Regions from separate parts of the Pseudomonas sp. NPDC096917 genome, predicted to be linked through region 1. Evidence: predicted binding sites of a transcription regulator. Region 1 holds the regulator's gene; the other holds the start of a gene.
What was found. Region 1 encodes sigma-54, which starts transcription at its own class of promoters, with help from an activator protein. Its sites were predicted from a motif close to ANTGGCATNNANNTTGCTNT; they were not measured.
Positions count from the first base shown of each region.

Region 2: the regulator sigma-54 is predicted to act here: its motif matches at 1,009-1,028, upstream of flgB (flagellar basal body rod protein FlgB).

Region 1 is NZ_JBIWEO010000006.1:99,839-102,975, reverse strand. Features, by position in the region: gene lptA (lipopolysaccharide transport periplasmic protein LptA) at 1-8, shown strand, start outside; gene lptB (LPS export ABC transporter ATP-binding protein) at 8-733, shown strand; gene ACIQYF_RS08920 (RNA polymerase factor sigma-54) at 958-2,451, shown strand; gene hpf (ribosome hibernation-promoting factor, HPF/YfiA family) at 2,528-2,836, shown strand; gene ptsN (PTS IIA-like nitrogen regulatory protein PtsN) at 2,849-3,137, shown strand, end outside.
Region 2 is NZ_JBIWEO010000034.1:7,703-10,839, reverse strand. Features, by position in the region: gene ACIQYF_RS23220 (chemotaxis protein CheV) at 1-4, shown strand, start outside; gene cheR (protein-glutamate O-methyltransferase CheR) at 50-877, shown strand; gene flgB (flagellar basal body rod protein FlgB) at 1,088-1,495, shown strand; gene flgC (flagellar basal body rod protein FlgC) at 1,499-1,942, shown strand; gene flgD (flagellar hook assembly protein FlgD) at 1,958-2,683, shown strand; gene flgE (flagellar hook protein FlgE) at 2,704-3,137, shown strand, end outside.

The DNA of each region.
Region 1 (3,137 bases):
CCCAGTAATGGCAACTCTTAAAGCCCAGCATTTAGCTAAAAGCTACAAGAGTCGCCAAGTGGTACGTGACGTGAGCCTGTCGATCGACAGCGGGCAAATCGTTGGCTTGCTCGGCCCAAACGGTGCGGGTAAAACCACCTGTTTCTACATGATCGTGGGCCTGGTTCAGGCTGATCAAGGTCGAGTGCTGATCGACGATCTGGACGTCAGCCACCAACCTATGCATGGCCGCGCGCGAGCCGGCATCGGCTACCTGCCACAAGAAGCCTCGATTTTTCGCAAGCTGTCGGTGGCCGATAACATCATGGCGATTCTCGAAACGCGCCACGAACTCGACAAGGCCGGTCGTCGCAAAGAACTGGAAAGCCTGCTGCAGGAGTTCCATATCAACCACATCCGCGACAGCCTCGGCATGAGCTTGTCCGGTGGTGAGCGTCGCCGGGTAGAAATTGCCCGCGCATTGGCCACCAACCCCAAGTTCATCTTGCTCGATGAACCGTTTGCAGGCGTTGACCCCATCTCCGTGGGCGACATCAAGCAAATTATTCATCACCTCAAAGCCAAGGGCATTGGCGTGCTGATCACAGATCACAACGTCCGTGAAACCCTCGACATCTGCGAAACGGCTTATATCGTCAACGACGGTCAACTGATCGCTGAAGGCGATGCTGAAACGATTCTTGCCAACGAGTTGGTGAGAGAAGTGTACCTGGGTCACGAGTTCCGCCTCTAAACCCACGGGAGAGCGGGCCCTGAAGCATTGAGCAATCGCATGCATTGCCGCGTCTTTCAGGGTCCGCACTCACGCCGTTATCGGCCATAACACAAACTTATTAAAAATGCCCCCTAGGCAAACGCACCGGTTACAGGCATATAATTTGCTTATGTTTGGCGCTCACGCGCCCTTGTAGTGGATGGCGCCATGTGCGCCGGCGAATAAGGTGTTAAGCCCCTGCCATGAAACCATCGCTAGTCCTGAGAATGGGCCAGCAGCTGACAATGACACCTCAGCTGCAACAAGCCATCCGTCTGCTCCAATTGTCGACCCTGGACCTGCAACAGGAAATCCAGGAGGCCCTGGAATCCAATCCGATGCTCGAACGCCAGGAAGATGGCGACGACTTCGATAATGCTGATCCCCTGGCAGACAACATTGAGCAAAAACCCAGTAACGACATTCCGGAACCTTCTTACCAAGAATCCGCGCCGACTGTGGATAACCTGGAAGAAGGCGATTGGAACGAGCGCATCCCTAACGATCTACCTGTCGACACTGCCTGGGAAGACATCTACCAGACCAGCGCCAGCAGCTTGCCAAGCAGCGATGATGACGAGTGGGACTTCACTACCCGCACCTCTGCTGGTGAAAGCCTGCAAAGCCATCTGCTGTGGCAATTGAACCTCGCGCCAATGTCAGACACCGATCGACTGATCGGCGTAACACTCATCGACTGCATCAACAATCAGGGCTACCTCGACGAAACGCTCGAAGAGATCCTGGAAGCCTTTGATCCAGAACTGGACATCGAACTCGACGAGATCGAAGCCGTTCTGCACCGCATTCAGCAATTCGAACCGGCCGGCATTGGTGCGCGCAATCTGGGCGAGTGCCTGCTGCTGCAATTGCGCCAACTGCCCGCGAAAACACCTTGGCTTAACGAAGCTAAGCGCTTGGTGACCGATTACATCGATCTGCTGGGCGCCCGCGACTACAGCCAGTTGATGCGCCGCATGAAGCTCAAGGAAGACGAGCTGCGCCAGGTCATCGAGCTGGTACAAAGCCTGAACCCGCGTCCTGGCTCGCAAATCGAGTCCAGCGAAGCCGAGTACGTCGTTCCTGACGTCATCGTGCGCAAGGACAACGAGCGCTGGCTGGTGGAATTGAACCAGGAGTCGGTGCCGCGCCTGCGGGTCAACCCGCAATACGCAGGTTTCGTACGCCGAGCTGATACCAGCGCCGACAACACCTTCATGCGCAACCAGTTGCAAGAAGCTCGCTGGTTCATCAAAAGCCTGCAGAGCCGCAATGAGACACTGATGAAAGTGGCGACCCAAATCGTCGAGCATCAGCGTGGTTTTCTGGAATATGGTGACGAGGCGATGAAACCGCTGGTCCTGCATGACATTGCAGAAGCCGTCGGCATGCACGAATCGACCATTTCACGGGTGACCACCCAGAAGTTCATGCATACCCCGCGCGGTATTTATGAATTGAAGTACTTTTTTTCGAGTCACGTCAGCACCTCTGAAGGGGGGGAATGCTCGTCCACAGCGATCCGCGCCATCATCAAAAAACTGGTCGCGGCTGAAAATCAGAAAAAGCCGTTGAGTGACAGCAAGATCGCTGGTTTACTGGAGGCACAAGGTATTCAGGTGGCCCGTCGCACCGTAGCCAAGTACCGCGAATCCCTCGGGATCGCGCCTTCAAGCGAGCGGAAGCGTTTGATGTAAGCCACGGGCCACAGCGTTTCAGTGGCAGGCTGCTCAGCCTGTCACTTTATGCAATGGCAACAGAAGGAGAAACTGTATGCAAGTCAACATCAGTGGACAACATCTGGAAGTCACCCAAGCGCTGCGCGACTCGATCAATGACAAATTCGCACGACTGGAGCGCCACTTCGACAAAATCACCAACGTGCAGGTGATTCTTTCTGTTGAAAAACTTCAGCAGAAAATCGAGGCTACTCTCAATATTCACGGTGGAGAGGTTGTCGGTAATGCTGTTCATGAAAACATGTACACCGCCATCGACAACCTCTACGAGAAGCTTGATCGCCAACTGAAAAAGCATAAGGAAAAGACCCAAAGCCTGCTTCAGGGCGCTACGGGTCGTTAATACTCCCTACCCATGATTCAACTTGAAAATATCCTGACCCCCGGCCGTTCCCTGGTGAACGCGCCGGGCGGCAGTAAAAAGAAAGCGCTCGAGCAAATTGCCAACCTGATCAGCCGCGAAGTACCTGATCTGGAACAGCAAGATGTTTTTGAAGCCCTGATCGCCCGTGAAAAACTGGGTTCCACCGGTTTTGGTAACGGCATCGCCATCCCTCATTGCCGCCTCAAGGGTTGCAAGTCGCCCGTTAGCGCCTTGCTGCACCTGGATGCTCCCATAGATTTCGACGCCATCGATGGCGCGC
Region 2 (3,137 bases), on a different contig from region 1:
CTAGGGGCGCAGCCCCTGGCGGTCAACACGATTTTAGAGGCACGATCATTTGTCGACGGCTAATTTGGATTTTGAACAATTCCGGGTCTTCCTGGAAAAAGCCTGTGGCATTTTGCTCGGTGAAAACAAGCAATACCTCGTCTCCAGCCGTCTTAACAAGCTGATGGAGCAGCAAGGGATCAAGTCGTTGGGTGAGCTGATTCAGCGTATCCAGAGCCAGCCGCGCAGCGGGTTGCGTGAGCAAGTCGTCGATGCCATGACCACCAACGAAACCCTGTGGTTTCGTGACACTTATCCCTTTGAAGTCCTGAAAAACAAAGTGTTGCCCGAGTTGACCAAGGCCCATCCGGGGCAACGCTTGCGCATTTGGTCGGCCGCGTGTTCTTCGGGGCAAGAGCCGTACTCGCTGTCGATGGCGATCGACGAGTATGAGCGCAGCAACCTGGGGCACTTGAAGTCGGGGGTGCAAATTGTTGCCACCGACCTGTCGAGCCTGATGCTCAACACGTGCCGATCCGGCGAATACGACAACCTGGCGATTGGCCGTGGTTTGTCGCAGGAGCGCTTGCAACGATATTTCGAGCCCAAGGCGCCGGGGCGCTGGGTGATCAAGGCGCCGATCAAAAACCGGGTTGAGTTTCGTTCATTCAATTTGCTGGACAGCTACGCCGGATTTGGCAAGTTCGACATCGTGTTCTGCCGCAACGTATTGATCTACTTCTCGGCCGAAGTGAAAAAAGACATCCTGCTGCGCATTCACAGCACTCTGAAGCCGGGCGGCTACTTGTTCCTGGGCGCCTCCGAAGCGCTCAACGGCTTGCCGGACCATTACCAGATGGTTCAATGCAGCCCGGGCATCATCTACCAGGCGAAATAACATTCTCCACAGGGGATGGGTGTCGACCCTCGAACGGCAGAAAAGCGGCAGGCAGCGGAAATCTGTTGCCGCTTTTGTGCCGTTGCCGCTTTACAACTCCACGCAAAGCCTTGAAATACGGCGCTGTCCAAACTGGCACGGGGTTTGCTCTATCCCTGCCATGTAACGCCTGAGCCACATCCTCAGGCCAGCCCACAAAGGTTTCCCGACATGAGCATCAGCTTCGATAAAGCGCTCGGTATCCATGAGCAAGCCCTGGGCTTTCGCGCACAACGCGCCGAAGTGCTGGCGAACAACATCGCCAACGCCGATACCCCGAACTACAAGGCTCGGGATCTGGATTTTGCCGCTGTGCTCGCCGCGCAGAACGATAAAAACCAGAACGGCACCTTTGCCTTGAACAAGACCCATAGCCGCCATATCGAAGCGCAAGGCCTGAGCAGCGGCGACGAATCGTTGCTGTACCGCACGCCCATGCAACCCTCGATTGACCAGAACACCGTAGACGCTCAGCTCGAACAGTCGAATTACGCAGAAAATGCGGTCAACTTTCAGGCCAGCTTTACCCTGCTCAACAGCAAATTCAAAGGGCTGATGTCAGCCCTGCGTGGAGAGTAATTCATGTCTCTAGCCAGTGTTTTCAATATTGCCGGTAGCGGCATGAGCGCTCAGACCACGCGCCTGAACACCGTCGCCAGTAACATCGCCAACGCCGAAACCGTGTCGTCGAGCATCGATCAGACCTACCGCGCGCGTCATCCCGTGTTCGCCACTATGTTTCAGGGCGCGCAGGGCGGTAACGGCGATTCCTTGTTTCAACACCAGGACGCTGCCGGCCAAGGTGTGCAGGTGCTGGGCGTGGTCGAAGACCAAAGCGAGCTGCAGGCCCGCTACGAACCCAATCATCCTTCTGCCGACGCCAAGGGGTATGTGTACTACCCCAACGTCAACGTGGTTGAAGAAATGGCTGACATGATTTCGGCCAGTCGTTCGTTCCAGACCAACGCCGAAATGATGAACACCGCCAAAACCATGATGCAGAAGGTCCTGACCCTCGGTCAGTGATAAGGGGCGACACACATGAGCGTGACCGATTCCACCAGTGGTTTGACCCTGAATCAGATCCTCGCCAACTCTGCCAAGACCTCAACCACCGACACCAGTCTGGAGGCCGCTTCCAAGGCGGCAACCGGCAGCCAGTCGCTGGGCAAGGACGCGTTTTTGCAACTGCTGGTAACCCAGCTCAAAAACCAGAACCCGCTCGATCCGCAAGACAACACTGCATTCGTTGCACAGTTGGCGCAGTTCAGCAGCCTTGAAGGCATCACCACGCTTAACGACACGGTCAACTCCTTGTCCGGGGGCTTGCAGTCGTCGCAAGCCTTGCAGGCCTCGTCGCTGGTCGGTCGCTCGGTGATCGTGCAAACCGGCGAAGCGTATGTCGACCCCTCGAGCGCCAAGCCCTTCAACGGCACGGTGGTGGTCAAAGACGCGGACTCCAAGCCCACGATCACCATCACCGATGCTGACGGCGAAGTGGTCAGAACCCTCGATATGGGCGTCCAGAAAGCCGGCAACGTGGACTTTACCTGGGACGGCAAGGACGACGAGGGCGTGTTGCTGGACAAGGGGTCCTACACCTTTAGTGCATCGACCAAAAACGACACCGGCACCACCGCGCTCACCACGTATTTGCCAGCCACGGTTAACAGCGTGACCCTGAGCAAAACCGGTGGCGAAATCATGCTCAACCTCGCAGGTCTGGGCAGCATTGGTATTTCCAAAGTCCAGACCATTGGCCTCTAAGCCGACTCAAGGAGAGATACATGTCATTCAATATCGGCCTTAGCGGCCTGTACGCGGCGAACAAACAACTCGACGTTACCGGCAACAACATCGCCAACGTCGCCACCACCGGCTTCAAGTCTTCGCGTGCTGAGTTTGCGGATGTGTACTCGGCCAGCAAGCTGGGCGTGGGCAGCAAAACCATCGGCAGCGGTGTCAATCTGGCCAACGTGTCGCAAAACTTCGGCCAGGGTGCGGTCAATAACACCGGCAATCTGCTGGACATGGGCATTCAAGGCAGCGGCTTTTTTGTATTGAGCGACAACGGCGCCCTGAGCTATACCCGTGCCGGTACGTTCAAGGCCGACAAAGACGGCTATGTGACCAACACCGACGGCACTGCGCGCCTGCAAGGCTATGGCGTGGACGCTAACGGCAAAGTCATCAACGGCGTGCTGACGGACCTGCGCATCGA